DNA from 2 places in the Brevibacillus sp. FSL L8-0520 genome. Region 1 is predicted to be linked to the other one. Evidence: riboswitches for the same ligand, from Rfam matches in the RefSeq annotation. Region 1 holds a riboswitch; the other holds the start of a gene.
What was found. Region 1 has a riboswitch for cyclic di-GMP ahead of NSQ24_RS24955 (methyl-accepting chemotaxis protein). Riboswitches for the same ligand answer to the same signal wherever they lie in the genome.
Positions count from the first base shown of each region.

Region 2: linked by a shared signal. The riboswitch ahead of NSQ24_RS04620 (transglutaminase-like domain-containing protein) and the one ahead of NSQ24_RS24955 (methyl-accepting chemotaxis protein) in region 1 are both predicted to bind cyclic di-GMP.

Region 1 is NZ_CP150171.1:5,123,097-5,128,039, forward strand. It holds gene NSQ24_RS24950 (transporter substrate-binding domain-containing protein) at 1-162, opposite strand, end outside; gene NSQ24_RS24955 (methyl-accepting chemotaxis protein) at 303-2,276, opposite strand; cyclic di-GMP riboswitch class I at 2,376-2,468, opposite strand; gene NSQ24_RS24960 (hypothetical protein) at 2,680-3,114, shown strand; gene NSQ24_RS24965 (YxcD family protein) at 3,102-3,398, shown strand; gene NSQ24_RS24970 (response regulator transcription factor) at 3,687-4,379, shown strand; gene NSQ24_RS24975 (sensor histidine kinase) at 4,357-4,943, shown strand, end outside.
Region 2 is NZ_CP150171.1:875,308-880,250, forward strand. It holds gene NSQ24_RS04605 (hypothetical protein) at 1-97, shown strand, start outside; gene NSQ24_RS04610 (response regulator) at 308-1,447, shown strand; gene NSQ24_RS04615 (class D sortase) at 1,491-2,147, shown strand; cyclic di-GMP riboswitch class I at 2,239-2,325, shown strand; gene NSQ24_RS04620 (transglutaminase-like domain-containing protein) at 2,340-3,143, shown strand; gene NSQ24_RS04625 (collagen binding domain-containing protein) at 3,512-4,943, shown strand, end outside.

The DNA of each region.
Region 1 (4,943 bases):
AAACTTTTTATTTTCCTGTTTCAGATCGGTATTTTTCGCGTATACAGCATTTTGATTGGCCGCCGCGACAGAGCTCATCGCCGAAGCATTGCCGACTGTGCCTGTCGCAAGCAAAGCAGCGGCTACAGTACTTGCCATCATGAGTTTTTTCCAGTTTTTCATCTTCTTCTCCTCCAGATCCAATGCTTTTGTCTTTGTTTCTGCCTCAACACTTTCCAGATGTTTCCTGCTATCTCCCAGAGGCATCCCCCCTTTCGCAGGAGGCTTTTCCTACTGATATCCAAAATGGCCACAGCGTATGGCTACAGCGTAAATTTCCCAAGCCTCTTCTGCATTTCATCCACCACATCTTGCAGCTTGCCGACGGATTCGGCAATATCTTCAATCGTACGCAGTTGTTGATGTGTCGCTTCCGCCACATTTTTTGCATCCTCGGATGCATGGTTGGCGATGGCGTGCATTTCTGCCACCGATGCGCTTACCTCTTCCGAACCGGCCGACATTTCTTCCGAAGCGGCGGAGACTTCGAGGATGTGGTCTGCTACATTGCGCGAGGCGCTCATGATGCGATCAAAAATGGCTCGCACTTCCTCGATCAGCTCAACACCGTCTTTCACGTTTTTATTCCCGGCATCCATCGCCTCGACTGCTTCCGCGGTATCCTGCTGGATTTCCTGGATCAGCTGAGCGATTTTCGCCGCCGATTCTTCAGACTGATGCGCCAGACTCTTCACTTCACCCGCTACAACCGCGAAGCCGCGGCCATGCTCGCCTGCCCGTGCCGCTTCAATCGATGCGTTCAAGGCGAGGAGATTGATCTGTGAGGTCAGCCCGCTGATCGTGTCAAGAATGCTTTCGATTTCCTGGGACCGCGCATGCAGTTTTTCGATGGCTGTCGACACCTTGGCAGTGCCCTCTCCGATACTCGTCATTTGCTGCACGGCGTGATCTACCACCGTAGCGCCCTGCTCCGCCTGTTTGGCCGCCTCCTGCGCAGATTCCGATACCCGCGAGGATGTCTCCGCAATCTTCACGATGCCGACGGCCATATCATTCATCGAAAGCGCGACTTCCTGCGCACTGCCAGCCTGCGCTGCGGCGCCGTCAGCAATTTGTTGAACAGAGCTGCTGATCCGGTTTACTGCCTGGGTCGCTTGATCTATCCCGGCAGATACTTCCTTCGTGAAGGAGAGCACCTCATCCGAAGACAGGGAGACACCCTGGATCAAGTCCTTCAAATGATTCACCGTTTGGTTGAAATCGCGGGACAACACGGCGATCTCGTCTTTTCCTTGCACGGTCACGCTATTGGTCAAGTCGCCCTTCGCCACCACCTGCACCACCTGGTTCAGACGCTGAATAGGCCGGACCATGCTGACTGCCACGGCATAAACGACGGCGATAGCGAGAACGATAGCGACGCCGGAGATGATCAACAGCTTCACCATCAATTCAGCGATAGGGGCATGCAGCTCTTCAGATGGAGCGGCAATAAATACCCCCCAGTGTTGGTCAGTAGACGCGTAGGATGCGAACATTTCCTTGCCATCCGCCTCGTACTGAACCGTTCCCTCTCCGCCGCTCTGGATCGCTTGGAAAGCCTCCTGCAGCTGCGGAATATCGGTAGTAGCCAGAGACTCCTTCAGGATCAACTCTTCATTTGGATTCCAGACATAGGTTCCTTTTTGACTGACGAGGAAAGCGTAGCCTGTCTGCCCAAAGGTTTCCTCGGAAACGGTTGTCTGAATTTCGTTGATCGGGATGGTAGACCCCATGTACCCGTACTGCTTGTTGTTTTTCATCAGCGGTACGATGATCGTCACGATATTGTTGCCGGTACGCTTGGAGACGACCGGCTCCGAGATGATCACTTTCCCTTCGCCTTTTCCCGCAGCCTGAAAGTGCTCCCTGTCGGAAACCTGTGTCACTTCGCCTTTGAAGTTGATGACACGGTTTCCGGTCAGGTCGTAGGAAAAGAAGAAGGTTTCAAACTCCGGGTGTTGCTTCTGGGCGTCCTGAATCAGCTTCAGGTCCTTTGCCTGATCGTTGTCTTCCGAGATCATTTTGGAAATCGTTTCGAGAATGATAATTTTGCTGTTAAAAAACGTTTCAATCTGTTCAGACAGATTTTTTGCGCTCAGCTCGGCTTCCTTGTCAAGGCTCGTTTCCAGAATACTCGAGGAGCTCCAGTAACTCGCAACAGATACAGAAATCAAACTGATAATTAGCAGGATGCTCATCACCACAATCAGTTTTTGCTTGAGACTGTTTCCCATGGATATGATCCCTCCCTATCCCCCTACACGCGACGACCTGCCTTCTTTTTTGGGCACAAAAAAAAGAAGACTGCCATTCCGACAGCTTCTTTGCTTCGGTCTGGCAACCCGGCTGTCGTAGCCGCATTTTTATGCAGCCTTAGACCCGTGGCTTTGCGTCCCCGCCTTTCAGTGGGTTTGCCTTTTTCAGAATTTTTAATTAGGTTAAAAATACTATAGCAAAATTATAATAACATACTCATAACCTATTGAGCGTAGTAAATGAGGACTATTTTGCGAACAAAAAAATATCATACAATCTGTGACAAATCATCATTTACTATCAATACCGGTTGAATAAGCCGGAAAATAATCATAGACTTATATATAGACGGAAAATAAAAAGGAGATGACTTTTCCTATAATGAAAAAATTACTGATGTTGGTCATTGCGTTTGTCCTTGTACTGGCTCCAACTGGCTTTGTAACCGATCACGCCGATGCCAAAGGCTACAAATCCGGCAAAAAGTCTATCGCTCCTACAAAAACGACGCCGAACAAAGCGGATTCCAATGTAAATGCGACGACGAACAACAACACCACGAATTCCACAACACCGGTAAAAAATACATCTACTGCTGCACCGAGCAAAGGCGGTTTCATGAAAGGCCTGCTCGTCGGCGGTCTGGCAGGATTGCTGTTTGGCAGCCTGTTCAGCGATTTGGGCGTACTCGGCTCCATCCTCGGATTCATGATCAACATCCTCGCGGTCATCGTGTTGATCGCTGTGATCCGGAAGGTTTACTTGCTCTTTAAAAACCAGCGTAAAAAGCAGGAATGGGATACATGGAAACGATAAAAATTCTTGAGCAGGACATTATAAACGCCATTTGCATGCATGTGGCGAGCAAAAAGCAGATTCAGCCGCAAGAGGTTGCCGTCGAGCTGATGTGGGACGAGGACTACGGTTTTTCCGCTGAAGTGTACGCCAACGACCGCAAGCAGATCTTTATCAAAATCAACATTATTGAAGCGATCCGTTATTGGCTGCAGACGTACATGCACCGCGATCCTTATTCGGCCAGACTGGAACTCGTTCTAGACGAAGAAGAAGGCATTATCGCCTATGCGAGCTACGGCTGATAAAAACGCAGCACAATTCTGCACGATCATTGTTTGCCATAAAAAAGCATCATCGGAAAATTGCTGAGCTATGATCCGAATGTTGAGCTTTGACCCGCAAGCCGGACACTTTACCAGGTGCCCTGTCTTGCGGGTCATTGTTTTCTTTTTCGCCTATCATTTCTTTTCGTAAGAATTTTGTAAGGATTTTCAAAGCCCTTTTGTAAAAAGTACCCGGTATGATAGAAATATCTCCTCGGTTCGGGAAATGAACAGACACAAGAAAGATTCGTAAGGTGGGAAGCTGGCGTGTCCAAGTATAATGTGCTTGTCGTGGACGATGAAGCAGAAATCCGCGACGCGATCGAAATTTATCTCAAGAACGAAAACATCAAGGTATTCAAAGCGGAGAACGGACTTCAAGCTTTGGAAGTGTTAAACAGCGAGGATTTGCACCTCATTATCATGGATATTATGATGCCGCAGATGGACGGGATCAAAGCGACCTTTGCCATCCGGGAAAGCCGAAACATTCCGATCATCATGCTGTCGGCAAAATCGGAGGATACGGACAAAATCCTCGGGCTTAACGTCGGAGCGGACGACTATGTAACGAAGCCGTTTAACCCGATGGAGCTGGTAGCGCGGGTCAAATCGCAGCTGCGGCGCTATACCCATCTGGGGACGTATGTTGCGAGCGAAGACGAAATTCACGTCAGGGGGCTGGTCCTCAACACGACCTCCAAGACGGTTTTTGTCGATGACGAGGAGGTTCGCCTGACCCCTACGGAGTACAAAATCCTCGAGCTGCTGATGAAAAACAAGGGCCGTGTCTTCTCCATTGAAGAAATATACGAGCTGGTCTGGAAGGAACCGTACATGAACGCCGAAAATACGGTGGCTGTACATGTGAGAAGAATCAGGGAAAAGATCGAGATCAACCCGAAGGAACCGAAATATTTAAAGGTGGTATGGGGAATTGGATACAAAATCGAAAAATAAGCTGGGGCTGATTCTGGTTTCCCTGCTGTTCCTGTGTATGACCTCTCTTTCTTTCCTGGCGTCGGCGGACATCGCTTTGCGGACCGATTACCTTCAACAGGACCGCTACTACAAGACAAATGGCTTCCAGGAGGAGCTCAGCCAGTTTATCGACATGGTCAAAAGGCTTCATTTCAACTACCGGGGGTATCCCGACAAAACAGATATGGAGAAGCTCGGAGAAGATCAATACGAGCAGCTCAAGAGCGATTTCGCGAGCAGCTCTGCGGGGCAAATGGAAGAAATCAACCAGCATTACGCTTCACTGATCGCGGAAGCCGAGGCTTCCGGAAAAGCGGCGAATGTCCCCAAGCTGGAACAGGCAAGAGACCAGGAACTGCAAAAGATACGCCAGTCTCAGGAAGAATCGTTCCGGCAAGCGGTGAAGCAAGCCGTTGCCGCAAAGGACCAGGAATACAGGGATCTGGAGGACAGCATCGCTTTGCGGAGCGGGTCATTCCGCTACTACATCGTGAACAAGAACAGGGACGAGGTGTACACCAATGTACCGACCCCTCCTTCGGT
Region 2 (4,943 bases), 1.2 Mb from region 1:
TGTGTTGACCAGCGAAGGGAAGCCGGTTATCAGGGTTATCATTCATGATTTACATATCGGCGATATCTCAGGCATTTACGTTGAATGGGACGAATGACGGGAAAAGCTACTGACTTGTTGCATGGTCGGTAGCTTTTTTGTGTCTTGGTTTTGATCGGCAGCATTTATCCCCCTTTGCCAGCAACCGCCAAAATGGTTTATACAGCTTGGACATCTCATTGACCTATTGCTACAATAATATGGGAGAGTTGTTAGCGGCTGTTGTCCCAAAAATAGTTACAGCTGAAGCAAAATAGGAGAGATATGCTTGAAAGCGATTATCGTAGACGATGAGAGGCTTGCATTGAGAAGAATGGAAAAGCTCCTGAAGGAACAGAACGCGAACACTCCCATTCACTTGATGGGGTCTTTTCAAGATCCGCATGCCGCATTGGAGGCCGCGAAGCAAGAAAAACTGGATGTAGCGTTCCTGGATATTCAGATGATCGATATGGATGGATTTGAATTGGCTGAGCACTTGTTGAACATTCAGCCGCAACTTCACATTGTTTTCGTTACCGCCTTTCAAGAGTATGCCGTGAAAGCCTTTGAAATGAACGCACTCGACTATTTGTTGAAGCCTGTCCATCAGGGCAGATTGGCTGTGACCCTGCAACGGGTGGCAGAATCCGCCGGGAAGACCTCGGTCAGCTACAGCAGCCAAAAACATATGACACTCTGCTGCTTGCAAAGCTTGCATTATCTCGATCAACAAGGCAACGAACAATATCTTCCCTGGAAAACACTGAAGGGGCAGGAGCTGTTTGCGTATCTGGTACACTATCGGGATAAGACAGTGAGCAAGCAGGTTTTGATAGATTTGCTCTGGCCTGATTACGATTCAGTCCGGTCGAGGACACAACTGCATACGGCCATTTATCAGATTCGGAAAATGATTAAGAGCATTGGCTTCGATTTGGAGATTAAATACAAGGATGAAGGGTATCGACTGGTGTGGGGAGATGTGAAGCTGGATGTTGAGGAATGGGAAGCCTTGGTGCGAGATGCTCCCAAAGTTACAGAAGAGACATTGGAACAGCACTTGTCTATCATGGCCAAGTACACAGGCGATTTTCTGGAGGAGCATCCGTATTTGTGGGCAGAGTACGAGCAGGAGCGCTTGCGGTTGCTCTGGTTGAACCATGTCAAGCAAATTGCTGAATATTACGTATCGGTTGAACAATATACCGAGGCGATTTTGATTTATCAAAAGATACGTGAAAAGTTTCCAGTAATGGAAGAGGGCTACTTCTATTTAATGAAGATATACGCCATGTTGAACCACCAAGGCGAGGTGAGCAAGCAGTTCAAGCTGATCTCGACCAAGCTGAGAGAGGAATTCGATGTTGCTCCCAGCAAGGAACTGACGGAGTGGTATGAACAATGGAAAAAAGGGGATCAAACCTAAAACGGACAGGGACGGGCAAACCATGAAAATGAGACTGTTATCAATGCTTCTGATCGTGGCCGGAATCGTTGTGCTGAGCTATCCAACACTGGCTGAAGAGTATCAGGACTACCGGCAGCAAAAGCTTGTCGAGGAATGGCAAAACAGTTTGCAGAATATTTCCAATGGGGAAGAGGCCGCTGGATCAAATCCTGCACCGGCAATTCCTTCCTCAACAGAAGATAGCGAGACAGCGATAGAAAGTGCCGATGCTGCGACCGAGAAGGAGAACGGGAAAAAGCCGGCACCGGACTTTGGCAGCTATAAGAATATGGAAGGTATTTTGACGATTGAAAAGATTGGTCTAATGCTGCCCATTTTGCACGGTGCATCAGATAACAATATGAAAACGACGGTTGCGAGCATCGAAAACACCGGGAGGGCCGGGGAAGTCGGCAATTATGCCATCGCTGGACACAGAAACTTTACATACGGTCGAAATTTCAATCGATTGGATGAGATGGCTGCAGGAGACAAGATCGAGGTTGACAAAGGCAAGAGCAAATTTTCCTATACCGTTACAGAAAAATTGTATGTAAAGCCCGAAGAGGTGTGGGTTTTGGAAGGGAACGGAAAAGATAAGGAGATTACGCTCATCACCTGCCATCCGATGCACAATCCGACACACCGACTGATTATTAGGGGAAAAATGACAGAGTGATTGATATTTTTCAAGAAAAGATAGGATGAGGCTCCCTTTTCTAGTAAAGTTATGCTATTATTTTTTTAGTATATTTGATTTTAAAACTTTCAAACGATAATGGCAAATCTAATGAAAATTAGAGACGCAAAGCTATAGGGCCTTCCTTGTGTATGCAAGATGGCAGCCAGCTACCGAAAGGGGAGTTTTTTTGTGTTTTTTCGACGACTTTCGATGACAGTGGTAGGCATGTGTTTGCTGGCGGCTCCAGCGACTGCGTGGGCGAGCTCCGCTCCTTCCTTTATTGATGTAAGCGAGCTCAATAATGGAATCGTCAAAGTTCAACACCATCATTCGGCACAGCCAGTCAATGAAAAAGTAAAAATCACGAAAGACAACCAGAACTTCTATTATAGCGTAAAAGACAACAACCGTTTCCCACTACAGCTAGGAGATGGCAAATATACGATTACACTCCTGCAACACGTTGCGAACAATAAATACCGTTCGATAGAAAGCAAGGAAGTGAACCTGACGGCATCAAGCCCGCAGGCCGTTTTCCTGCAACCGATCCAGATGATCTACTGGAACGACAAGACGAATGCGACCGCAAAAGCCAGAGAGCTGACCAAGGGCTTGAAGACCGACAAGGAAAAGGTACAAGCTATCTACAATTATGTGATCCAAAACGTCCAGTACGATTACGCAAAAGCCAATCAAGTTACGAGTGAATACATCCCTTCGGTAGATGCGACATTGACTGCAGGGCAAGGCATCTGTTACGATTACGCATCGGTGTTTGCCGCCATGCTGCGCAGCCAGGGGATTCCTGCCAAGCTGGTGATGGGACGGAAAAACGACATCCCGCAATACCATGCCTGGAATGAGATTTACTTGAAAGAGACGAACGAATGGATTACGGTCGATACAACATATGATTCGATTATGGTAAAGGGAACGAAAAAGCCGGCCATGATCAAGAATAAAAGTGAATATGTCATAGAAAAGCAGTATTAGGACACGATGCAGGAACTGCTCAGAAGCCGCTCCCTCTCATAAAAGAGGCGGGCGGCTTTTCGTTTTCTCCTATTCAGAATAAATTCAGAGTGATCTTTTATAGTGTGTTTTGTGGCTTAACAGCCAAAACCATACAAATTTTGATGTAAGTCGCCACCAAGAAAGAACAGCTTTAGACACTTACAAATAAAGAACAATGGAGAGGAGGAAGCAACGAAAAAAACATGCTCTCAGGATTGTGCAAGGTGTCATATTCTTCTTCCCCGGCGAAAAGGGGACTGGCAGCATTATCAAAACTTCATATGGGTAATCGCTGCTAGAGTCGTACGACCTTGCCAATTTAAACATGCGAGGTGAACGTAGTTAAGATGTGGCATCGAAAGAAGCTTTTATCTGTTTACTTAGTATTCGCTTTGCTGGTGAATCTCTTCTTGCCATCCGCGTTTGTCAGTGCCAATGAAGTACCGATGAACGCAGGAATCACCAGTGAAGAAGGTGCCCCAACAAGTGGCGAGGTGTCCGAGCCGGGAACGGATCAAGAACCAGGCGCGGAGAATCCAGAGCCAGGTGCGGAGAATCCAGAGCCGGGTGGGGAGAATCCAGAGCCGGGTGGGGAGAATCCAGAGCCGGGTGGGGAGAATCCAGAGCCGGGTGGGGAGAATCCAGAGCCGGGTGGGGAGAATCCAGTGCCGGGTGGGGAGAATCCGGAGCCGGGTGCGGAGAATCCAGAGCCGGGTGCGGAGAATCCAGAGCCGGGCACGGAGAATCCGCAGCCGGGCACGGAGAATCCGCAGCCAGGTACGGAGAATCCGCAGCCAGGCACGGAGAATCCGCAGCCAGGCACGGAAAATCCAGGAACCGGAACGAATCCGGTGCCAGACCCGCCACCGCCACCACCGCCACTACCCCCAGCACCACCTGTAGAGCCCGAAAAATCACCAGAGAACATCATAACAAAAGTGGCGATGAAGGATGAGGAAGGTAATAACATTACCGAGATTCGTCCTGATCAGGGATCAATGGTAAAGATCATCTTCGACTGGCATCTTCCGGAGGGGCACACCTATAAGGGTGGCGACACTTTTACCTTCGATCTGCCGGACAAATTTAAGGTAGACCGACTTTTGGATGGACCTCTCACGGGGGACGTAGGGACATTTGAAGTAACACCGGAAGGCACCGTTACCTTCACTTTTAGCGAAGATGTGGAGAATGACGAATTCGTCGGTACGTTTGAGGTTTGGCGAACCTTTGACGAAAGCAAATTTTCCGGGGGAACGAAGCAGCAGATCGAATTTCCGTTCGGAGAAACGATCAACGTTCATTTCAAAGCCAATATCCGGGAAGAAATGGACAAGCAAGGAACAGCCAAGAAAATGAACCCAAGCGAGATCGACTGGGTTGTCGATTTTAACAAGGGCGAGCAAAAGATTACAGGCGCGACCTTCCAGGATAGCATACCTGCCGGACTTGAACTCGTTTCTTCTTCTGTCGAGGTATATGAGCTGGAGGTCATGCTGGACGGAAGCGTAAGGCAGGGAAGTGCTGTGACGATACAGCCAACAGTCTCCGGCAATCAGTTCCAGCTGGTCTTTGGAGATATCGATAAAGCGTATCGCGTCAAGTACAAAACAAATATCCTTGAGGCCAAAAATACGACATACACCAACAATGTGTCGGTTACGGGCGGTTCGTACGCAAAGGACGATTCAGCATCCGTCAGTGTGGCATTCAGCGAACCGCTCGCGAAAAAGTCTCTTGATTACAAGTCTTCTACACAAACCCTCACTTGGTCCATTG